4 regions of the Bradyrhizobium sp. T-1 genome follow, and region 4 is predicted to be linked to each of the others. Evidence: predicted binding sites of a transcription regulator. Region 4 holds the regulator's gene; each other region holds the start of a gene.
The links. Region 4 encodes PhoB, which activates phosphate uptake and scavenging genes when phosphate is short. Its sites were predicted from a motif close to TGTCATNNANCTGTCAT; they were not measured.

Region 1 (5,957 bases), 3.3 Mb from region 4:
CGTCGATGCGCCGAACGGCTCGATCGTCGGCTATTCGACCGCGCCGGGCGCCGAAGCGCTCGACGGCACGGGCGGCCACAGCCCCTACACGCAAGCCTTCCTGAACGTGGCGCGCGAGCCCAACGTGCCGATCGAGCAGCTGTTCAAGCGCGTGCGGCTCGCGGTGAATCAGACCACCAGCGGCGCCCAGACGCCGTGGGAGAGCTCCTCGCTCACCTCCGACTTCACCTTCTTCGGCGACACGGCCGTCGCCGCCAACCGCGCCCCGGTGAATGCGCCGGTGGTGCAGATGGCCTCCAACCTGCCGAGCCGTTCGGCGCGCCAGGCCTATGACTACGTGCTGTCCGAAGGCAGGCCCGAGTACTATCGGGAGTTCGTCGCGATGTATCCGCACGACCCGCTGTGCGATCACATCCGCTGGCTGCTGTCGAACCTGCTGATCACGCAGGCCTGGCACCAGGCCGTGCTCGCGAACTCGCCGCTCGGCTACAAGACCTTCTACGACAGCTACGGCAACAGCCCCTATGCGCAAGTCGCACTGAAGCTCCAGTCGCAGCCGAAGCTGATCCCCTTGATGCAGGCGACGAAGTTCCTGGCTCCGCCGAACCTGGCCCCGACGTTCAAGGTCGGCAATCTCGGCCAGCCGAAATACGTGCCGCTGATGCAGCAGGCGGGTGGCGGATCGCAGATGAACGGCAACCTGCCCGTCGTGCAGAAGCCGGTCGATGGCAACGTCATCGGCAAGCTCGGCAATGGCGGCCAGATCACCAACCTGCCGGCGGGCAATCCGCAGAACGGCACGCCGTCGCAGACCCAGACCCAGACTCCTGGCAAGATCGTCACCCTGCCCGCGCCGACCAACACGACGACGAACAATGGCGGCGCCGGCAAGATCACGACGCTGCCGGTGACCACCACCACGCAGACCACCGGCAACAACAATACGGGCACGCCGGGGAAGATCGTGAGCATGCCTGTGACTGTCGGCAAGGGCGGCACGACCGTGGATACCAAGCCGGTGAACGTTCAGACGCAGGCCAACCCGATCCGCGTCAACAACGGCGTGAAGCTCAACAACAACCCAGTGAACAAGGTGCAGGTGCAGAGCAACCGGCCGCAGTTCAACGCGACCAACCGGATCAGCACGGGCGGCGGCAACAATTTCCGCCAGTCGATGAACCAGTCGCAGAGCATGGGTGGCGGCGGCAATCACCGCGGCTTCATGCACTGATCGCGGCAAGCAGAAAACGAGATAGGGGCAGAGCGGCGACGCTCTGCCCCTATCTCATGTCAGAAACTCGGAAAAACTCAGGCCACCAGCTCGGCAAACAGATCGGCATCGACGTTGCCCCCGGAGAGCACGATGACCACGTTCTTCCCAGTGACGTCGAGACGGCCGGCGAGCAGTGCCGCGAGACCGACGGCGCCGCCCGGCTCGACCACGAGCTTCAGCTCGCGATAGGCAAAGGCCACCGCCGCGCCGACTTCCTTGTCGGACGCGGTCACGCCGCGCGCCAACAGCTTGCTGTTGATTGCAAAGGTCATCTCGCCCGGGATCAGCGCCATCAGCGCGTCGCAGATGGTGCGGCCCGCCGGCGGATGCGGCTCGCGATGGCCTGCGGTCAGCGACAGGCCGTGATCGTCGAACGCCTCGGGCTCGGCCACCACGATCTGGGCTTGCGGATAGCGCGCCTTGACGGCCGTGGCGACGCCCGCGATCAGGCCGCCGCCGGAAGCCGGAGCCACCACGATGTCGGGTGAGAGACCGAGCATTGCCATGTCTTCCGCGATCTCGCGGCCGGCCGTGCCCTGGCCCGCGATCACGTAGGGATCGTCATAGGGCCGAACCAATGTCGCGCCGCGCTTCTCGGCGATGCCGCGCGAGATCGCCTCGCGGTCGTCGCGGTCGCGATCGTACAGCACGACCTCGGCGCCGTAGGATTTGGTGCGCTCGCGCTTCGACAGCGGTGCGTCCGCCGGCATCACGATGGTCGCCTGCATGTCGAGGATCTTCGCCGCCGCCGCCACGCCCTGGGCGTGGTTGCCGGAGGAGAATGCGACAACGCCGCCGGCGCGCTTGTCCTGCGGGATCGAGAACACCTTGTTGAAGGCGCCGCGGAACTTGAAGGAGCCGGTGCGCTGGAGCATCTCCGGCTTCAGGAAGACCTTTGCGCCGACGCGCTCGTTGAGCACGGGAAATGACAGCAGCGGGGTGCGGACGGCGAAGGGCGCGAGCACGCGCGCTGCGGCATCGATATCGGCGGGGCCGATCGGAAGGGGCTGTTCGGACATGGCGCGATGTTATCGCGGCCCGCGAGGTGCGGGCAAGACACCTCCGCGCGAGGTTTTTGCCCACTTAAGCGACGAAGCGCTGCCGTTCCGCCCCGTTCCCGCCCGGCAGCACCGCACCGACCGCCAAAATGCTGTCGACGAAGGCCCGCGCCGAGGCCTCCCAGGTGTAGTTGGAAGCGAATTCGACGCAGTCCTGCCGCGAAATGTCCAGCGCCGCGAAACAGGCGTTGCGCAGGTCCTCATCCAGCGCGCCGACCGGCGCATCGCCGATGACGTCGCGAGGTCCCTTCACCGGAAAGGCCGCAACCGGCAGGCCGCTCGCCAGTGCCTCGAGCAGGACCAGGCCGAACGTGTCCGTCTTGCTCGGAAACACGAAGACGTCGGCCGCCGCGTAGATGTCGGCCAGTTCCTCGCCGTGCTTTTCCCCTAAGAAGATCGCGTCCGGATAGGCCTCTTCCAGCGCGTTGCGCGCCGGGCCGTCGCCGACGATCACCTTGGTGCCGGGCAGATCGAGGTCGAGAAACGCTTCGAGATTCTTCTCCACCGCGACGCGGCCGACCGAGAGGAACACCGGAGCCGGCAGGCAGAGATCGACGGCGCGGGGGTGGAACAGATGCGTGTCGACGCCGCGCGGCCACAGCACGACATTGTCGAAGCCGCGCTCGCCAAGCTCGCGGGCCAGCGCAGGCGTCGCCGCCATCACGGCGCGGCTCGGGCTGTGGAAGCGGCGCAGCGCCCGCCAGATCAGCGAGCCCGGGACCGGGACGCGGGCGCGGACATATTCGGGAAAGCGGGTATGGAAGCTGGTCGTGAACGGCAGCTTGCGCTGCCGGCAATAGCGGCGGACCATCAGACCGATCGGCCCTTCGGTCGCGATATGAATGCTGTCCGGCCGCGCTTCCGCGATCAGTTTTGCGATGCGCGCCGGGCGCGGCATGGCAAGCCGCACGTCGCGATAGCTCGGCATCGCAAAGGTCCGGAACGATTGCGGCGTCAGGAATGTGAACTCGACGCCAGGACCTTCGACGCCAGGACCTTCGACGCCAAGACCTTCGACGCGAAGCCCCTCGGCTGCGTCGGCAAGCTTGGTCAGCGTCCGAACCACACCGTTGACTTGCGGGTGCCAGGCGTCGGTCGCGACCAGGATGCGCATCAGGAAGGCCTCGTCAGGCAGCTCGTGCTGCCACCTGCGGAACTTCTGCCGGCTTCTGCAGATGATCCGCCCAGGTGATGATCTCGAAACGGCCGTCGTCGTGCTCGACCAGCGCGGTGCAGCTCTCGACCCAGTCGCCGCAATTCATGTAGCGAATGCCGTTCTCGTCGCGGATTACGGCGTAGTGGATGTGACCGCAGATCACGCCGTCGGCGTCATGGCGCCGGGCTTCGGCTGCGAGCGCCTGCTCGAACGCGCCGATATAGTTGACGGCGTTCTTGACCTTCTGCTTGGCCCATTGCGACAGCGACCAATACGGCACTTTGAACATGCGGCGGAAGAAGTTGACGAAGCGATTCATCTGGATCGCGAAGTCGTAGGCCTTGTCGCCGAGATGGGCGAGCCAGCGCGCGTTCTGCACCACGAGGTCGAAGATGTCGCCGTGAATGACGAGATAACGCTTGCCGTCCACGCCAGCGTGGACGGTGTTCTCGACGACGTCGATGCCGCCGAAATGCGTGCCGTAATAGTTGCGCAGGAACTCGTCGTGATTGCCAGGCACGTAGATGACCTTGGCGCCCTTGCGCGCCTTGCGCAGCAGCTTCTGGACCAGGTCGTTATGCGATTGCGGCCAATGCCAGCTCGACTTCAGCGCCCAGCCATCGACGATGTCGCCGACGAGGTAGATGGTGTCGGCATCGTGGTAGCGCAGGAAGTCCAGCAAAAGGTCGGCTTGCGAGCCGCGGGCTCCGAGATGAACGTCGGAGATGAACAACGTGCGAAAGCGCCGCTCCGGGCTCTCGTCACTCACATCGTAACTTCCCATGCGACAGCCTGTAACAATGTCCCGTGACAGGGGGATGACGATTGAACCTTTGAGGCACCCTCGGATACGAATCGGACCTTGCCTCGCCCTCCCCGCGCATATCAGCCGCATGCGACAATCAGGCGACATGGGCGCAGAAATGGGTCTCGGCAAAATGCCGGACAATCGCGGCCGCGCTGGTTAACGGAGGGCCGCCAGACGTGCGTCAGGACGACAGAGCCACGTCAGTAGAACTTGTGGAAATGGTGGATCGGCCCATGGCCATGGCCGACGCTGAAGCGGTCGGCGGCTGCGATCGCCGCGCTGATCCAGGCCTTGGCGTTGCGCACGGCCATCTCCAGATCCTCGCCCTTGGCTAGCCCCGCCGCGATCGCCGAGGACAGCGAGCAGCCGGTGCCATGGGTGTTGCGGGTGGCGACGCGCGGCGCGGCAAGCGCGATCGTCTTGTCGGCGCTGACGAGATAGTCGATGCTCTCACGGCCCTCACCGTGGCCGCCTTTAATCAGGACCGCGCGGCAGCCGAGCCCAAGCAGACGGCGCCCCTGGCGTTCGATCTCGGCCTCGCTTTGCGCGACCGGCTCGTCGAGCAACGCCGCCGCCTCCGGCAAATTGGGCGTGACCACCGAGGCGAGTTGCATCAGCTTCGTGCGCAAGGCTTCGACGGCTTCCGCGGCCAGCAGGCGGTCGCCGGAGGTTGCGACCATCACGGGATCGAGCACGATATGCGGAGGCGTCCAGCGCGACAGTGCGGCAGCGATCGCATCGATGCTCTCGGCTTGCGCCACCATGCCGATCTTCACCGCACCGACATCGAGATCGGAGAACACCGCATCGATCTGCGCGGTGACGAACGCGGCAGGTACCGCGTGAATGCCGGTGACGCCTTTGGTATTCTGCGCCGTCAGCGCCGTGATCGCAGACGCGCCATAGACGCCGAGCGCGGCAAAGGTCTTCAGGTCGGCCTGAATGCCGGCTCCGCCGCTCGAATCGGAGCCGGCGATGGTGAGCGCCACGGGCGTGGTCATCGCAGGATACGCTTGCTCGAAAAAGACATGGCCATCACTACTCTTAGCGCGCCCCCTCGGTGCCAGCAACCCGGACTGCGACCGGGGCTCCGGGTCGGCGCCACCTTCGATCGCGCGGCAGCGAATCAGCTAAAATGAGCCCGGTGCCGCACTTGTCCTCCCGTGAGCGTGCACATCCTGCAAAAAAGTGACCTCGGCATCATCCGGCCTTGGCGCGCACTCCGGATAATGGAAACGTTGGTCGATTCGCTGGCGACGCGACGTTGCGGGCCGCCCCGGCCTGCAACCTTCTCGGGATTGCATCATGTGGGCCTATTTCGAACGTCTCCTGGACTCCTCGATGTTCTCACCGCACGGCATCTGCCTGCTGTGGGAACCTGAGCTGATCTGGCTCCACGTCGTCGCCGACGCCTGCATTGCGGCTGCGTATTTCTCGATCCCGTTTGCGCTCGCGATCCTCGTCACCAAACGGCGTGACCTCAAATTCGGCTGGGTCTTTTGGGCATTCGCGGTCTTCATCATGGCCTGCGGCCTGACGCATGTGCTGTCGATCTACACACTCTGGGTGCCGATTTATGGCATCGAAGGCCTGGTCAAAGCGGCGACAGCGATTGCCTCGATCTTCACGGCGGCTGCGCTCTGGCCACTGCTGCCGAAGATC
Region 2 (5,957 bases), 3.2 Mb from region 4:
CTCCGACATCATCACCGTGCTCACGCGCGGGCAGGTGCTTGCGCAGGGCCACTACAGCGAACTCACCAAGGACGAGCGCGTCAAGGAAGCCTATCTGGGAGCGGGTCATGCCTGAGACTGCAATGACCGAGGCGCCAGTGAAGGCCGCATCCGGCGGCAACATTCTCCAGGTTCGCAACTTGGAGGCCTGGTACGGCGAGTCCCACATCCTGCACGGGATCAATTTCGACGTGAATGCGGGCGAGGTCGTCACGCTGCTGGGCCGCAACGGCGCCGGCAAGACGACCACGCTGAAATCGATCATGGGCATCATCGGCAAACGCGCCGGCTCGATCAAATTCAACAACCAGGAGATCATTCGCGCGACCTCCGACAAGATCGCGCGGATGGGTATTGCGTTCTGCCCGGAGGAGCGCGGAATCTTCTCCAGTCTCGACGTGCGGGAGAACCTGTTGCTGCCGCCGGTGGTGCGCGCAGGCGGATTGCCGCTCGAGCAGATCTTCGACCTGTTTCCGAACCTGAAGGAACGCCTCAACAGCCAGGGCACCAAGCTCTCCGGCGGTGAGCAGCAGATGCTCGCGATCGCGCGAATCCTGCGCACGGGCGCGAGCTTCCTGATGCTTGACGAGCCGACCGAAGGTCTGGCGCCTGTCATCATTCAGCAGATCGGCCACACCATAGCGCGACTCAAGAAGGAGGGCTTCACGATCCTCCTTGTCGAGCAGAACTTCCGTTTCGCATCCACCGTCGCCGATCGCTATTACGTCGTCGAGCACGGCAAGATCATCGACGGATTTGCCAATGCGGAGCTTGCCGCCAACATGGACAAGCTTCACACCTATCTCGGCGTCTAGTGCGGCCCAAAGTGGGGCGGACAAGAGCGACGGCGAAGAGAGAATTTACGAGGGAAGTCACATGAAAAAGTCGATTGCATCGTTGTTGCTCGGCACGGCGTTGGCCGTGACCACCGCTGGCGCCGGCTTCGCACAGGACAAGACCGTCAAGATCGGCGCGTTGTCCGACCAGTCCGGCCTCTATGCCGACCTCGGCGGTCCCGGCTCGACGCTCGCCGCCCAGATGGCCGTCGAGGATTCCGGCCTCGCGGGCAAGGGCTGGAAGATCGACATCATCTCCGGCGACCACCAGAACAAGCCGGACATCGGCACCGCGATTGCGCGGCAGTGGTTCGACGTCGACAAGGTCGACCTCATCGTCGACGTGCCGAACTCCGGCGTGGCGCTCGCCGTCAACAACGTCGTCAAGGAAAAGAACGGCGTCTACATCAATTCGGGCGCGGCGACCTCGGACCTCACCAACGCGCAGTGCTCGCCCAACACCGTGCACTGGACCTATGACACCTACATGCTGGCCCACACCACCGGTCAGGCGCTCGTGAAGGCCGGTGGCGACACCTGGTTCTTCCTGACTGCCGACTATGCCTTCGGCGCAGCGCTCGAGCGCGACACCACGGCGGTGATCACGGCCAATGGCGGCAAGGTGGTTGGCGGCGTCAAGCATCCGCTGAATACGCCGGACTTCTCGTCCTTCCTGCTGCAGGCGCAGGCCTCCAAGGCCAAGATCATCGGTCTTGCCAATGCCGGCGGCGACACCACCAACACCATCAAGCAGGCAGCCGAGTTCGGTATCGTCAAGGGCGGCCAGAAGCTCGCCGCGCTTCTGCTGTTCCTCACCGACGTCAAGGCGATCGGTCTGGAAACCGCGCAAGGCCTGAACTTCACCGAGACGTTCTACTGGGACATGAACGACCAGACCCGGGCCTTCTCCAAGCGCTTTGCGGAGAAGATGAAGAACAGCGCGCCGCCGACCATGGTTCAGGCGGGCGTCTATGCGGGCGTGCGCCACTATCTCAAGGCGCTGGAAGCGCTGGGCGGCAATCCGCATGACGGTCTCAAGGTCGTCGAGAAGATGAAGTCGATGCCGACGGAAGACGATCTGTTCGGCAAGGGCGAGATCCAGCCCAATGGCCGCACCATTCACAACGCCTATCTGTTCGAGGTGAAGAAGCCTTCCGAGTCCAAGGGACCGTGGGACTTCTACAAGCTCGTCGGCACGGTGCCGGGCGACCAGGCCTTCACGCCGCTGTCCGAAAGCAAGTGCGCGCTGCTCAAGAAGTAAGACCAACAGCCCGCCGGCGGCGAGCCGGCGGGCGCTCCAAAGCGTTTTCGAGCGAAGTGGATACCGGTTCGCGTAAAGAAGACGCGTCAGAACAACGAGCCCCGTTCCGATTCCATCGGAGCGGAAATGGCTCTAGGGAACGCCGAAGGGACTGGGTGCTGGATCGATGCAGGCTCTCTACGCACAGCTACTGGTGGGATTGATCAACGGCTCGTTCTACGCGCTGCTCAGTCTCGGGCTTGCCGTGATCTTCGGCATGCTCAACATCATCAATTTCGCCCATGGCGCGCTCTACATGATGGGCGCCTTCGTCGCCTATTTCCTGCTGAACCTCGGCGGCATCAACTACTGGTGGGCGCTGCTGCTGGCGCCGATCATCGTCGGCATCTTCGGCATGATCCTGGAGCGGACCATGCTGCAATGGCTGACCGGGCTCGACCATCTCTACGGACTGCTGCTGACCTTCGGCATCGCGCTGATCGTGCAGGGCGTGTTCCAGAACTATTTCGGCTCCTCCGGCCTGCCTTACGCCATTCCGGACCAGCTCAAGGGCGGCATGAATCTCGGCTTCATGTTCTTGCCCGTCTACCGCGGCTGGGTCGTCATCTTCTCGCTGGTGGTGTGCCTGGCGACCTGGTTCCTGATCGAGAAGACCCGGCTCGGCGCCTATTTGCGCGCCGCCACTGAAAATCCGACGCTGGTGCGTGCCTTCGGCATCAACGTGCCGCGGATGATCACGCTCACCTACGGCCTCGGCGTCGGTCTTGCCGCGCTCGCGGGCGTGCTCTCGGCGCCGATCAACCAGGTCCGGCCGCTGATGGGCGCCGACCTCATCATCGTCGTGTTCGCGGTGGTCGTGATCGGCGGCATGGGCTCGATCATGGGCTCCATCATCACCGGCTTCGCGCTGGGCGTGATCGAGGGCCTGACCAAGTATTTCTACCCCGAGGCCTCCAACACCGTCGTCTTTGTGCTGATGGTGCTGGTGCTCTTGGTGAAGCCAACGGGATTGACGGGAAGGGCAGCCTGAGATGACAGCCTTGACGGACGACACGCTGCCGATGAGCCCGCGCGCGATGCGTGACGAGATGATCGCCTTCGTGGTGATGGCGCTGCTGCTGGCGTCGGTGCCCTTTACCGGGGTCTATCCGTTCTTCGTGATGCAGGCGCTGTGCTTTGCGCTGCTCGCCTGCGCCTTCAATCTCCTGATCGGCTATGGCGGCCTGTTGTCGTTCGGCCACGCGATGTTCATGGGCACCGCCGGCTATTGCAGCGCGCACGCGCTGAAGGTGTGGGGGCTGCCGCCCGAGCTCGGCATCCTCGTCGGCATCGCCGCGGCATTCGGGCTGTCGCTCATCACCGGCTACATCTCGATCCGCCGCCAGGGCATCTATTTTTCGATGATCACGCTGGCGCTGTCGCAGCTCCTGTATTTCATCTACCTCCAGGCGCCGTTCACCCATGGCGAGGACGGCATCCAGGGCATTCCGCAGGGGCACATGTTCGGCGTGCTCGATCTGTCCAAGCCGACGGTGCTCTATTACGTCGTGCTGGCCGGCTTCCTCGCGGGCTTCCTGCTGATCTACCGCATCATCAACTCGCCGTTCGGCGAGGTTCTGAAGTCGATCCGCGAGAACGAGCCGCGCGCGATCTCGCTCGGTTACCGCACCGACCAGTACAAGTTCCTGGCATTTGTGCTGTCCGGAACGCTGGCCGGCTTTGCCGGTGCGCTGAAGGTATTCGTGGCGCAGAACGCCTCGCTCACCGACGTGCACTGGTCGATGTCGGGCGAAGTGGTGCTGATGACATTGGTCGGCGGCCTCGGCACCATCTTCGGTCCCGTGGTCGGCGCCTTCGTGATCATCGCCATGCAGCAATATCTGGCGGGCTTCGGTCAGTGGGTGACGGTGATCCAGGGCTCGATCTTCGTGATCTGCGTGCTCACCTTCCGCCGTGGCGTCATCGGCGAAATCGCGCATTACTTCCGGCGATCGCTTTAAGCGATTGATATCGCAGAAGATTTATTGCCGACCGAATCCGGTGGATGATCCGGCGCCGCGGGCGCGAGTTTGCACGCGCGCGGAGCCAAAATGGTCTATGACGGTTTCGTGACGGCTCATTCGGGCCGGGTCATTTCCAACCGGTAGACTTATTCCCATGATGCGTTGGTTTCGCGCTTTCCTGCCCAAGGAAGAACGGTTCTTCGACCTGTTCGACCGCCATGCCCAGACCGTGATCCAGGGCGCGATCGCGCTTCAGGGGGTGCTGAACGGCGGCGAGGAGACGCCGGTCTATTGCCAGCGCGTCAGCCAGTTCGAGAACGATGCCGACAACATCACGCGCGAGGTGCTGACGGCGGTGCGGCGCACCTTCATCACGCCGTTCGACCGCGGCGACATCAAGAACCTCATCACCTCGCTCGACGATGCCATCGACCAGATGCAGCAGACGGCGAAAGCCGTGATGCTGTTCGAGGTCCGCACCTTCGAGCCGCCGATGCGCGAAATCGGCGCGCTTCTGATCGAATGCGCCAATCTGGTCGGACGTGCGCTGCCCTTGATGCAGGCGATCGGCCCGAACGTTGCGATGCTGACCGCGATCACGGAGGAACTGACCAAGCTCGAGGGCCGTGTCGACGATCTCCACGACATCGGTCTGAAGGAGCTGTTCCTCAAGCACCGCAACGGCAGCGCGATGGATTTCATCGTCGGCGTCGAGATCTACGATCACCTTGAAAAGGTGGCCGATCGCTTCGACGACGTCGCGAACGAGATCAACAGCATCGTCATCGAGCAAGTTTAGGCAGGGCCGGGCCGTGGATGCTGCGTTGGGTCTTCCCATCCTGGTCGGACTGATCGCCGTAGCGCTGCTGTTCGACTTCCTGAACGGCTTGCACGACGCCGCCAATTCGATCGCGACCATCGTCTCGACCCGGGTGCTGCGACCGCAATTCGCAGTGATCTGGGCTGCGTTCTTCAATTTCGTCGCGTTCATGGTGTTTGGGCTTCACGTCGCCCAGACCATCGGCACCGGCATCATCGATCCCGCGATCGTCGATGCCCAGGTGATCTTCGCGGCGCTGGTCGGCGCCATCATCTGGAATCTCGTGACCTGGGCACTGGGCATTCCGTCGTCGTCCTCGCATGCGCTGATCGGCGGCCTCGTCGGCGGCGGCATGGCCAAGGCCGGAATATCGGCGGCGGTCTGGAGCGGACTGACCAAGGCGGTTCTGGCGATCGTGCTCTCGCCGCTGGTCGGCTTCCTGCTTGCGATGATGCTGGTCGCGATCGTGTCCTGGGCCTCGGTGCGCTCGACACCGTTCGCCGTCGATCGCGCCTTCCGCATCCTGCAATTCGCCTCCGCCTCGCTTTATTCGCTCGGCCACGGCGGCAACGACGCGCAGAAGACCATGGGCATCATCGCCGTGCTGCTCTATTCGCAGGGCCATCTCGGCGGCGAATTCACGGTGCCGTTCTGGGTGGTGCTGTCGTGCCAGGCGGCGATGGCGCTGGGCACGCTGATGGGCGGCTGGCGCATCGTTCGCACCATGGGCCTGCGCATCACCAAGCTGACGCCGATGCAGGGGTTCTGCGCCGAGACGGGGGGCGCAGCGACCCTGTTCATGGCGACCTTTCTCGGCGTTCCCGTCTCGACCACGCATACCATCACCGGTGCCATCGTCGGCGTCGGTGCGGCCCGTCGCGTTTCGGCGGTGCGCTGGAACGTGGCGAGCTCGATCGTCTATGCCTGGGTGATCACGATCCCGGCCTCGGCCATCGTCGCGGCGCTGAGCTGGTGGGCCGTGCAGATCTTCAAGTAAC
Region 3 (5,957 bases), 1.2 Mb from region 4:
GCCGCGCGTGCGTGCGCCCTGTAAATGGTAGCGGTACCATGCCCCGCAGGCGCATCAAGCTAGCGCCAGGAACACAGGGAGAAATTTCGATGCCGGTCATCCCCCACAAGGCCCAGCGCCCCTATCGCGGTGTGTTCCCGGTCGCGCCTACCATCTTCGACGAACGTGGCGAACTCGACCTCGAGGGCCAGCGCCGCTGCATCGATTTCATGATCGATGCCGGCTCAAACGGCATCTGCATCCTCGCCAATTTCTCCGAGCAATTCGTGCTGACCGATGCCGAGCGCGAGGCCGTGATGCATGCGGTGCTGGAGCAGGTCGCGGGCCGCGTGCCCGTGATCGTCACCACCACACATTTCAGTTCGGCGGTGTGCGCGGCGCGGAGCCAGCAGGCCGAGGCCGCCGGTGCGGCCATGGTGATGGTCATGCCGCCCTATCACGGCGCGACCTTCCGGGTGCCTGAAAAAGGCATCGTCGAATTCTTCAAGGTGCTCTCGGGCGCGATCAACATTCCCATCATGATCCAGGACGCGCCGGTCGCGGGCACGCCGCTGTCGGTCGAGTTGCTGGCACGACTGGCGCACGACTTCGCCAACATCCGCTATTTCAAGATCGAGGTAGCAGGCGCGGCCTCGAAGCTCCGCAGCCTGATCGAAGCGGGCGGCAAGGATATCGAGGGCCCCTGGGACGGCGAGGAGGCGATCACGCTGATGGCCGATCTCGATGCCGGCGCCACCGGCGCGATGACCGGCGGCGGCTATCCCGACGGTATCAGGCAGATCATCGATCCCTATTTCGCGGGCGATCGGGAGAAGGCGAAGGCCGCCTATGAACGCTGGCTGCCGCTGATCAATTACGAGAACCGTCAATGCGGTCTGATCGCCTGCAAGGCGATGATGCAGGCCGGCGGGATCATCAAGTCGGATGCGGTCCGCCATCCGTTGCAACCGCTGCATCCGGCGACGCGCGCGGGATTGCTGGAACTGGCCAAGGAGCGCGACGCACTGGCATTGCGGTGGGGGAAGTAAAGCCTGCTGCCAACCAAAATCTCCGCCGTCGTCCCGGCCTTCGCCGGGGCGACACCTTGGATGTTGCGAAATCCCGGCTTATCGCCCCAGCGTCCACTCGCCGATGATGCGAAATCGCGCTTTGGCATCATCCTGCTTGAACAGCGCGATACGATCAACCGCCAGCGCATCGAGCTTCAGCGTCGCGAACCTTTCACGCAGCATCTCCAGAATCGGCCCGCGGCGGTTCGCATCCAGCCGTCCCGTCAGCGTCATGTGGAAACGAAATTCCTCCATCACATACGGATAGCCCCAGCGATCGAGATACTCGCGCTGGGGCTCGCTGAGTTTTTCCGGCGTTCGCCTCGCGCGGTCTTCCGCCGTCAGCGGCGAACGGAAGGAATCGAAGTCGCGGACGCAATCGGCGGCGAGTTGTTGGAGTGCGTCGACGGGCTCAGCCGGAATGACGGCGATAAAACCGCTGATGGAATCGACGACCGGACGGATCACTGGCACCGGGCGCGGCTTCCCGGCGAATGTCGCGCAGGCTGCCACGAGTTCGGCCTCGGTCTTCCCGGGCGCGAGCGCCATCGGCGCTTTCAGCGTGGCGTGATAACCGTATTTGCGGGGATCGGCGGTGATGTCGCGCCAGTCCGAAGCGATACGTAGCGCATCCTGCGGAAACGAAATCTCATCGCCGCTATAGGCATCATAGCCGAGCAACTCGGCGCCGAAGCGCGACAGCGCATTGTCGGCGCCGGCGGCAAAATAGATCGCGTAGCGGGGAAAACCTGTCATGGCCGGAGCATAATCAATTTACGCCGCAACGACAGTCTCGCGCGGAAGCGCCACCGCCGTTTGCAGCCGCGTCGCATCGGTGAAATGCACGAGCTTGCCGGCAGCGATCACCGCGACCAGCCGCGGCCGCAGCGGCGCGCTGTCGTCGACAAGCAGAATGTCGGCGCGATGGCCTGCGGCGAGCGTGCCGCGATCGGTCAGGCCGGTGGCTTGCGCCGGCGCCGACGAGATCAGCTTCCAGGCCTCGTTGAGCGGCAGCATGCCGTCGGCGGCGAGGCGGAAGGCGGCGAGCAGCGGCGCGGGGTAGTAATAGTCGGAGGCCAGCACCGAGCACAGCCCCTTGGCGATCATGTCGGAGGCCCTGGTCCAGCCGGTATGGCTGCCGCCGCGGACGACGTTCGGTGCGCCGTAGACGATCGCGTCGCCGGCAGCTGCGGCCTCGCGCGCCGTCTCCTCGTTGATCGGAAACTCGGCAAGCGTCACGCCCATATCGCGAAACGCCCGGCGCATCGCCGGCGTTGCGTCGTCATGCGAGAGCATCCGCACCTCGGCCGCGCGTGCGGCGGCGGCGAGCCGGGTGATCGATGCCGGAACGCCGGCGGTGCGCGAGACGACATGCGCAACGAGCTTGTCGAAATCCTCGCTAGATAGGCCGGTGCGCTCAACCATGCGGTTGCGCTTGCGGGGGGTCGCCATGTCACCGATGGTGCCATCCATGTGGTCGTTGAAGGCGAACAGGTCGACGCGGCCCTCGGCGAGCCACTGGCAGATCTCGGCCTCGGCATCGAGATTGTAGGTCTCGTGCCGCAAATGGAAGCGGGTGTCGGCGGCAAAGTGCGGACGCTGCCGCTCGATCGCCTCGAGCAGGCGCCGCGCATTGTCGCCGCTGCGCAAGCCGGGCTCCCACGACCAGGTCGTGGCGTGAAACACCGTGGTGATGCCGTTGCTGATGACCTGGCGGTCGGTATCGGCGAGCGCAACGTCGATCGGGAAATCGACGCCGGCGCGCGGCATCATCTGTCGCTCGAAGGCATCACCGTGAAGATCGACGATGCCGGGCAGCACCAGCAGGTTGCACGCATCGATCGCCAGCCGCGCGCGGCCGCGAGGCGCATCGATCTGCGCGATGTCCGCTCCGGAAACGGAGAGCGAGGTTTCGGCGAACTCGGAACCGATCAGGGTCCGGCCACCCTCGATGAAAATGTCTGTCACGCGACCGCGCTTTGTTTGCTGGAAGAAGAGCTTGCCTCTGCTTCGTATGCCGTCAGGAAATCTTCAATTGCGAGCTTGCGGAAATTGGGCAGCGCTTCACGCAATTTGTCGTGATCCCAGTCCCACCATGCCAGCTTCGCGAGCCGCTCGGCAACCTCTTCCGAGAAGCGGCGCCGCACGACGCGGGCGGGATTGCCGGCGACGATGGTATAGGCGGGCACGTCCTTGGTGACGATGGCACCGGCCGCGATCACCGCGCCGGTGCCGATGTTGCGGCCCGGCAGCACGATCGCGCCATGGCCGATCCAGACGTCGTGGCCGATATGGACGTGATGCCGGCGCCGCCAGTCGAAGAAGTCAGCGTCGTCGCTCTCGCCCGGAAAGTAGGCACTCGAACGGTAAGTGAAATGCGCCTGCGTCGTGCGATGCATCGGATGATTGCCCGGATTGATCCGCGTCATCGCCGCGATCGAGCAGAATTTTCCGATGGTGGTGTAGGTGATCTGGGCGTCGTTGACGACGTAGGAGTAATCGCCCATCGCCACTTCGTGCAGGATGGTGCGCGCGCCGACTTCAGTATAGGCGCCGAGCTTGACCTCGTGCAGCATTGCCGAAGCATCGATGGTCGGCTGTACCGAAAGCACCTTGGCCATGTTGCATCCGAGAGCTTGAGGGCAGGTGCTCGTCTTCGAGCGGCTCGATGACGATGTCATGACGGTGCAATGACAGGGGATGAGGTGTGTTGGATCGCCGCAGCGTGTCGCGGATGTCACACAAGTGTCAACCGCCGGCGATAGCGGTGGGCTCCAGCTACTCAGGAGCCCTGCATGCTGGTGGTCGAAGGTCTGACGTGCCGCTTTGGCGCAAAAGCCGCGGTGGACGACGCCTCGTTTCAAATCTCCCCCGGCGGCTTCGTCGGGGTGATCGGGCGCTCCGGCGCCGGCAAGTCGACCTTGCTGCGAACCATCAATCGTCTGGCGACGCCGACGCAGGGGCGCATCCTGTTCGGCGGCCTCGACGTCACCGCGCTGCGCGGCAAGGAGCTGCGACAGTGGCGGGCGCGATCCGCGATGATCTTCCAGCAATTCAACTTGGTCGGCCGGCTGGATGTACTGACCAATGTGCTGATGGGACGCCTCGCCACCATGCCGGCCTGGCGCTCGCTTTCGCAGATCTGGCCCGAGCAAGACAGGGCGCTGGCGATGTCCGCGCTCGAACAGTTCGATATCGCCGCGGTCGCCGCCCAGCGCGCCGACCAGCTCTCCGGCGGCCAGCAGCAGCGCGTCGCAATTGCGCGGGCCCTGGTGCAGCAGCCCGACATCATCCTCGCCGACGAGCCGATCGCCTCGCTCGATCCGCGCAATACCAAGATCGTGATGGATGCGCTGCTGCGCATCAACAAGCATTTCGGCATCACCGTGCTCTGCAATCTGCACTCGCTCGATCTGGCGCGCAGCTATTGCGATCGCCTGATCGGCATGGCGGCAGGCCGCGTGGTGTTCGACGGCGCGCCGTCCGCGCTGACCGACCTTGTCGCGCGTGAGCTCTACGATCTCGAAGCCGCCGACGTCATGGGCGGCACGCCTGCGCCGGTGCCCGAGGGCGTTCCGGCACTCGGAACGGCCGCGGCAGCCTAAGCCGCAGCCGTCATCGCCAGTTTCTTGCGTCAACCGATCCATCAGATGAAGAGGGCATCATGATCACTCGCAGACTAATTCTCGCCGGCGCTGCCGCGCTGACCTTTGCCGGATCCGCGTCTGCCGAAGACTGGAAGACGAAATATCCGGAGATCACCTTCGCCGCGATTCCGGCCGAGAATGGTTCGGGCGTCACCGAGCGGTACGGTCCCTTCATCAACTATTTGTCGAAGGAGCTCGGCATCAAGGTGACCCTGCGTGTCGCCAATGACTACGCCGCCCTCATCGAAGGCCAGCGTGCCGGCAACATCCACATCGGCTATTACGGTCCGGCTTCTTTTGCGCGTGCCCGTCTCACCGGCGTCAAGACCGATGCCTTCGTCATCGACGTCAACTCCGACGGCTCGAAGGGTTACTACTCCGTCTTTTATGTGCTGGCGAAATCGCCGTACCAGAAGATCGAGGACCTCAAGGGCAAGAATCTCGGGCTTGTTGATCCGAATTCCACTTCTGGCAACAATATGCCCCGCTTCAAGCTGAACGCGCTGGGCATCGATCCCGATGCCTATTTCTCTAAGGTGGTCTTCACCGGCAGCCACGAGAACGCCGTTCTCGCACTCGCCCAGGGCACTGTCGACGTTGCCGCCAACTGGTGGAACGCGGACGACGATTCCAACCTGACCCGCATGCTCAACAAGGGCATGGTGAAGTCGGCCGATGGCACGCCGATGAAGAAGGAGGACTTCCGCATCATCGTGAAGTCCGACCTCATCATCAACTCGCCCTACGCCCATCTGAGCGATCTGCCCGAGGACATGAAGGCCGCCATCAAGAAAGCCTTCATCGATGCGGCGCAGAAGGATCCCGAGGCGTTCAAGAAGCTCTCCGACGGCAAGAACAAGCCGTGGGAGCCGATCGCCAACGACGATTACAACAAGACCATCGAGCTGATCAAGTTTGTCGACAATCTGCGTAAGAAGGCGTCCTGAGCTCGTCGGGACGATGTACTGGAGCCGGGTCGATGGACCCGGCTCTTTTTCTTGACGGATCCCTCCCGCTGAACCCATGCCGCTGAACCCATGACGATTGCGGTTTCGATTCTCCCCGAGCAACAACTTGCTGTCCTCAACGCTGCCTATCGTAAGGCGGTGGCGCGCAAGCGCCTGCGCCTGCTGGCGGGCTTCGCTGTCTTCGTCGCCGCGCTGATCGTGGCCTCGATCGGGGCCGAGGTGAACCTGCGCACATTCTTTGCTTACTTTGGCAATTTCATCAGCTATTTCGACCGCATCCTCACCCTCGACAA
Region 4 (5,957 bases):
CAAACTCAGCGTCGTCCCGGGGCGCGCGAAGCGCGAACCCGGGATCCATAACCACAGGATCAGGCTGTTGTCGGCGATGACAACTCATCGCCAAACGAGGTCCTGTGATTACGGGTCCCTGATCTGCGCTTACCCTTGTCCGGGACGACAGCGGAGGATGGGGTCGCCGTACAGCCACCCCGCTCCACCGCAGCGTTACTTCACCGCGTCAAAGCACCAGGCCAAAATGCCCTTCTGCGCGTGCAGGCGGTTTTCAGCCTCGTCGAACACGACCGATTGCGGGCCGTCGATCACCTCGTCGGTGACCTCCTCGCCGCGATGGGCGGGCAGGCAGTGCATGAACAGCGCGTCGGGCTTGGCCAGCGACATCAGCTTGGCATTGACCTGATAGGGCTTGAGCACGTTGTGGCGATGCTCGCCTTCCTTGTCGCCCATCGACACCCAAGTGTCGGTGACGACGCAATCGGCGCCCCTGACGGCGGCCTCGGGATCGGTGCCGATCACGATCGGCGCGCCGGTGGCCTTGATGAAGTCGCGCATGACTTTCTTCGGCGCCAGCTCCGGCGGGGTCGCGACATTGAGCTTGAACTTGAAACGCTCGGCGGCATGGGCCCAGGACGCCAGCACGTTGTTGTCGTCGCCGGTCCAGGCCACGGTCCGACCTTCGATCGGCCCGCGATGCTCCTCGAAGGTCATGAGATCGGCCATCACCTGGCAGGGATGCGAGCGCCGCGTCAGGCCGTTGATGACGGGCACGGTCGCATTCGCCGCGAGCTCCAGCAGCGCCTCGTGATTGAGGATGCGGATCATGATGGCGTCGACATAGCGCGACAACACGCGCGCGGTGTCGGCAATGGTCTCGCCGCGGCCGAGCTGCATCTCGGCACCGGTGAGCATGATGGGCTCGCCGCCGAGCTGGCGCATGGCGACATCGAACGAGACGCGCGTGCGGGTCGACGGACGCTCGAAGATCATCGCCAGCGTCTTGCCTTCGAGCGGCCTCACCGGCTGATGCGCCTTCTGCTTCGCCTTCATGGCGGAGGAGGCCGCGAGCATGCTCTTGAGCTCCGACAACGGCAGCTCGTTGATATCCAGGAAGTGCTTTGGAGCCTTGCTCATCAGCTTGCCGCCCGCTTGTTGCCGGACAACGCAGCGCAGGCGCGTTCGAGCCGGCCGATGCTGTCCTCGATCTCGGCTTCGGTGACGATCAAGGGCGGCAGCAAGCGCACCACATTGTCGCCGGCGCCGACCGTGAGCAATTTTTCGTTGCGGAGCGCTGCGACCAGGTCGCCCGAGGGCACGACGGCCTTGATGCCGATCAGCAGGCCCTCGCCGCGCACTTCGCTGACGATATCGGGATGACGATCGATCACGGAGGCGAGCTTCTGCTTCAAGAGCAGCGACATCTTCTGCACGTGGTCGAAGAAGCCGGGCTTGAGCATGACGTCGAGCACGGCATTCGCAGCCGAGATCGCCAGCGGATTGCCGCCGAAGGTCGAGCCATGCGAGCCGGGCCCCATGCCGGAGGCCGCGTCCGCGGTCGCCAGCACCGCGCCGATCGGGAAGCCGCCGCCGAGCGCTTTCGCCAGCGACATCACGTCGGGCGTGACGCCGGTGCGGCGATGGGCGAAGAGATCGCCGGTGCGGCCCATGCCGGTCTGCACCTCGTCGAACGCAAGCAGCAGGCCCTTTTCGTCGCAGAGCTGGCGCAGCGCCTTGAGGAACGACGGCGTCGACGAGCGCACCCCGCCCTCGCCCTGGATCGGCTCGATCAGGATACCCGCAGTGTGGGGATCGATCGCCTTCTTCACGGCCTCGAGGTCGCCATGCGGCACCTGGTCGAAGCCGTCCATCGGCGGACCGAACCCTTCGAGATATTTTGCAGAGCCGGTCGCGGCGAGCGTCGCCAGCGTGCGGCCATGGAAGGCGCCCTCAAACGTGATGATGCGGTAGCGCTCCGGATGCCCCTTGGAGAAATGGTGATGGCGGACCAGCTTGATCACGCCTTCCAGCGCTTCGGCGCCGGAATTGCAGAAGAACACGAAGTCCGCAAAGCTCTCGTTGCAGAGACGGTTCGCAAGCTTCTCGCCGTCCGGGCTCTGGAACAGGTTCGACATGTGCCAGAGCTTGGTCGCCTGCTCCTGCAACGCCTTGACCAGCGCGGGATGGGCGTGGCCGAGCGCATTCACTGCCACGCCCGAGGTGAAATCGAGATAGCGATCGCCGTTGGTTGCGATCAACCAGACGCCTTCACCGCGCTCAAAACCGATGTCGGCCCTGGCGAAAACGGGGAGCAAATGCGGCGCTGCGCTGCTAGTCATGACGATCACTTGATGTTGCGGACGGTGTAACGCGTGCTTTGCGCAACGCACCATTGACCGGCCCGGAAAACGAAACGTGCCGCCTTTTAAGGGCGGCACGCGCGACTATCTTAGGCCTGGTGAAACGGGTGTCAATGCCGCCCGGAAAGCCTCGCGAAACGCTGAATCCGTAGTCTTGCGGTGGCGATTTTGCGGGATTTTCACCACGGAACATGTGGAAGCGAGTCGGCGGACTCTTGCGCGTGAGTCACGCCATATTGTAGCGTTTGGCTTGTCAGATACGACATCTCGTGCAGCGGTTCTGATCCCAAGAGTCCTCATGTACCGGCGTAAACGTTCGGGCGTTCTAGTCACGCCCGGCGAGCCTTAAGGGATTCTGGCGGCACGGGTTTTTCGAGGCTTAGGCATTCGTTGTGCCGCCCCAGGATGGCAGGCGCGCGGCGAAGGAAAGGTTACAATGACGGTTTTGACCTGGTCGGACGATCGCGTCGAGCAGTTGAAAAAGCTCTGGGAGGCCGGACTTTCGGCTAGCCAGATCGCCGCTGAGCTTGGGAATGTCACCCGCAATGCCGTGATCGGCAAGGTGCACAGGCTCGGCCTGTCCGGCCGCGCCAAGAGCCCGTCTTCGGCAGCTCCGCGGCCGCGCAAGGCGCGTCCCGCGCAGCACATGATGCGGGTGAGCAGGCCCATCGCGCGCGGCAACACCGCATTGGCGCAGGCCTTCGAGGTCGAGGTCGAGGCCGAGCCGGTTACCTACGACAACGTAGTGCCGATGAGCCAGCGGCTGTCGCTGCTCGAATTGAACGAGGCAACCTGCCATTGGCCGGTCGGCGATCCCTCGAGCCCGGATTTCTTCTTCTGCGGCGGCAAGGCACTCTCCGGCCTGCCCTATTGCGCTCAACACTCGCGGGTGGCGTATCAGCCGGCAGCCGACCGGCGTCGCGCACCGGCGAAGCCCGGCACGCGCTGAGCTACCAATTCTATTGATTGCCAAGACGGCGGCCGTGACACGATGACGGCGCCAATTATTCGGTGTCATCCCAGCGAAGGCGGGAATCCATAGCTACCACTCCCCGTGGTTATGGGTCCCGGGCTCGCGCTGCGCGCACCCCGGGACGACAGCTGAGAATGTGGCCGCAGCTCACTAAACCAGTCGCCCGCAAACCCTATGTCTGCTCCGCCTTCGCGAACCGATCATCGAGCGCGTAGCCGGCACCGCGGACGGTGCGGATCGGGTCCTGCTCACGACCGAGATTGAGCAGCTTGCGCAGGCGGCCGATATGTACGTCGACGGTGCGCTCGTCGATATAGATGTCGCGGCCCCAGACGCTGTCGAGCAGCTGCTCGCGCGAGAACACCCGGCCGGGATGCTCCAGGAAGAACTCCAGCAGGCGGTATTCGGTAGGCCCGAGATCGATCGGCCGGCCCGAGCGTGCCACGCGGCGCTTTTCGCGGTCGAGCTCGATGTCGCCGAAGGCGAGGATGGTCGCGAGCCGCTCAGGGCTTGCGCGCCGCAGCAGGCCCTTCACGCGCGCGAGCAGCTCGGGCACCGAGAACGGCTTGACGATGTAATCGTCGGCGCCGGTCGCCAGGCCCCGCACCCGCTCGCTCTCCTCGCCGCGCGCGGTGAGCATGATGATCGGCAGCTGCTTGGTGTCGGATCGCGTCCGCAGCCGGCGGCACAGCTCGATGCCCGACAGCCCCGGCAGCATCCAGTCGAGCACGATCAGATCAGGAATGTGCTCCTTGAGACGGGTGTCGGCATCGTCGCCGCGCATCACCGTCTCGACGTCATAGCCGTCGCCTTCGAGGTTGTAGCGGAGAAGCTCGGTCAGAGCTTCCTCGTCCTCAACCACCATAATGCGTGCGCCCATGGGGTCGTCGCTCCTTGCGTAATCAGGTGTTCGGGACCGTCGTGGCGAACGTCGTCATGTCGCCCTTCGGCCGCTTATCGGTGATGGCCTGGCCTTCGATCATGTAGAACACGGTCTCGGCAATGTTGGTGGCGTGGTCGCCGATCCGCTCGATGTTCTTGGCGCAGAACATCAGATGGATGCAAAACGAGATATTGCGCGGATCTTCCATCATGTAGGTGAGGAGCTCGCGGAACAGCGAGGTGCAGATGGCATCGACCTCCTCGTCGCCCTTCCACACCGCCATCGCCGCCGGCAGGTCATGCGCGGCATAGGCGTCCAGCACCGACTTGACCTGCTGCTGCACGAGGTCGGTCATGTGCTCGAGGCCGCGGAACAGCTTGAGCGGATGGAAATCCGTCTCCAGCGCCGCGACGCGCTTGCCCATGTTCTTGGCGAGATCGCCGATCCGCTCGAGATCGGTCGCAACCCGCATCGCGCCGACGATCTCCCGAAGATCGACCGCCATCGGCTGGCGGCGCGCGATGGTGAGCACGGCGCGCTCCTCGATCTTCTTCTGCAGCGTATCAAGCTCGGCGTCGATGGTGACCACGCGCTGGCCGAGCGCGACGTCGCGGCGGATCAGCGCGTCGACGGAGTCGACGATCATGCGCTCGGCGATGCCGCCCATCTCGGCGACCAGGCGGGTGAGCTCCTGGAGGTCGGTGTCGAAGGCTTTTGCGGTATGTTCAGAACCCATGTCCTGTCTCCTCAGCCGAACCGGCCGGTGATGTAATCCTGCGTGCGCCGGTCGGTCGGCGACGTGAAGATCTTGCTGGTGTCGTCGAACTCGATCAGCTCGCCGAGATACATGAAGGCGGTCTTGTCGGAGACGCGGGCCGCCTGCTGCATGTTGTGGGTCACGATCGCGATCGTGTAGTTCTCGGACAGTTCCTGGATCAGCTCCTCGACCTTGGCGGTCGAGATCGGGTCGAGCGCCGAGCAGGGCTCGTCGAACAGGATCACCTCGGGGCGCACCGCGACGGTGCGGGCGATGCAGAGGCGCTGCTGCTGGCCGCCGGAGAGCGACAGGCCGGAAGCGTTGAGCTTGTCCTTGACCTCGTTCCACAGCGCGCCGCCGCGCAGCGCCTTCTCGACGCGGTCGTCCATCTCGGACTTCGAGATCTTCTCGTAGAGACGAATGCCGAACGCGATGTTCTCGTAGATCGTCATCGGGAACGGCGTCGGCTTCTGGAACACCATGCCAACGCGGGCGCGCAGCAGGTTGAGATCCAGCTTGGGGTCGAGGATGTTGGTCTGGTCGAGCATGAGCTGACCGGTGACGCGCTGGCCCGGATAGAGATCGTACATCCGGTTGAAGATGCGCAGCAGGGTCGACTTGCCGCAACCCGACGGGCCGATGAACGCCGTGACCCGGTTGGTGCCGAGCGCCAGGTTGATGTTCTTCAGTGCGTGATGCTCGCCATAATAGAAGTTGAGGTTGCGCACCGTCACCTTGGCGGGCGCCTCCGGCAGCGGCTGCTGCGACGCCAAATGAGCATTCGAGCTCACGGATACGGACAGATCGGTCATTTTGCGGTCCTCTCGGCGCCGAGAATGCGCGCGCCAATGTTCAGGGCAAGCACGGTCAATGTGATCAGCAACGCGCCACTCCAGGCGAGCTGCTTCCAATAGGCGTAGGGGCTCTGGACGAAGTTGTTGATGGTGACCGGCAGGTTGGCCATGGTCTTGTTCAGGCCGAGGCTGAAGAACTGGTTCGACA

Region 1: ACWAT4_RS14465 (UDP-2,3-diacylglucosamine diphosphatase) is a predicted target of PhoB. The motif match lies at 4,295-4,311, and genes of this name have one in related genera.
Region 2: ACWAT4_RS23425 (DUF47 domain-containing protein) is a predicted target of PhoB. The motif match lies at 4,234-4,250, and genes of this name have one in related genera.
Region 3: phnC (phosphonate ABC transporter ATP-binding protein) is a predicted target of PhoB. The motif match lies at 3,729-3,745, and genes of this name have one in related genera.

The regions. Positions count from the first base shown of each region.
Region 1 is NZ_CM132115.1:3,033,536-3,039,492, reverse strand. Features, by position in the region: gene ACWAT4_RS14480 (caspase family protein) at 1-1,231, shown strand, start outside; gene ACWAT4_RS14475 (threonine/serine dehydratase) at 1,309-2,292, opposite strand; gene ACWAT4_RS14470 (glycosyltransferase family 4 protein) at 2,357-3,445, opposite strand; gene ACWAT4_RS14465 (UDP-2,3-diacylglucosamine diphosphatase) at 3,459-4,271, opposite strand; gene thiD (bifunctional hydroxymethylpyrimidine kinase/phosphomethylpyrimidine kinase) at 4,496-5,296, opposite strand; gene ACWAT4_RS14455 (PAS domain S-box protein) at 5,601-5,957, shown strand, end outside.
Region 2 is NZ_CM132115.1:4,819,997-4,825,953, reverse strand. Features, by position in the region: gene ACWAT4_RS23450 (ABC transporter ATP-binding protein) at 1-115, shown strand, start outside; gene ACWAT4_RS23445 (ABC transporter ATP-binding protein) at 108-854, shown strand; gene ACWAT4_RS23440 (ABC transporter substrate-binding protein) at 916-2,136, shown strand; gene ACWAT4_RS23435 (branched-chain amino acid ABC transporter permease) at 2,303-3,166, shown strand; gene ACWAT4_RS23430 (branched-chain amino acid ABC transporter permease) at 3,168-4,136, shown strand; gene ACWAT4_RS23425 (DUF47 domain-containing protein) at 4,294-4,938, shown strand; gene ACWAT4_RS23420 (inorganic phosphate transporter) at 4,952-5,956, shown strand; gene sugE (quaternary ammonium compound efflux SMR transporter SugE) at 5,949-5,957, opposite strand, start outside.
Region 3 is NZ_CM132115.1:916,223-922,179, forward strand. Features, by position in the region: gene ACWAT4_RS04360 (dihydrodipicolinate synthase family protein) at 90-1,028, shown strand; gene ACWAT4_RS04365 (DUF1045 domain-containing protein) at 1,107-1,805, opposite strand; gene ACWAT4_RS04370 (alpha-D-ribose 1-methylphosphonate 5-triphosphate diphosphatase) at 1,824-3,017, opposite strand; gene ACWAT4_RS04375 (LbetaH domain-containing protein) at 3,014-3,670, opposite strand; gene phnC (phosphonate ABC transporter ATP-binding protein) at 3,845-4,654, shown strand; gene phnD (phosphonate ABC transporter substrate-binding protein) at 4,714-5,643, shown strand; gene phnE (phosphonate ABC transporter, permease protein PhnE) at 5,734-5,957, shown strand, end outside.
Region 4 is NZ_CM132115.1:7,970,372-7,976,328, forward strand. Features, by position in the region: gene argF (ornithine carbamoyltransferase) at 196-1,119, opposite strand; gene ACWAT4_RS38110 (aspartate aminotransferase family protein) at 1,119-2,321, opposite strand; gene ACWAT4_RS38115 (GcrA family cell cycle regulator) at 2,779-3,291, shown strand; gene phoB (phosphate regulon transcriptional regulator PhoB) at 3,488-4,195, opposite strand; gene phoU (phosphate signaling complex protein PhoU) at 4,218-4,934, opposite strand; gene pstB (phosphate ABC transporter ATP-binding protein PstB) at 4,946-5,767, opposite strand; gene pstA (phosphate ABC transporter permease PstA) at 5,764-5,957, opposite strand, start outside.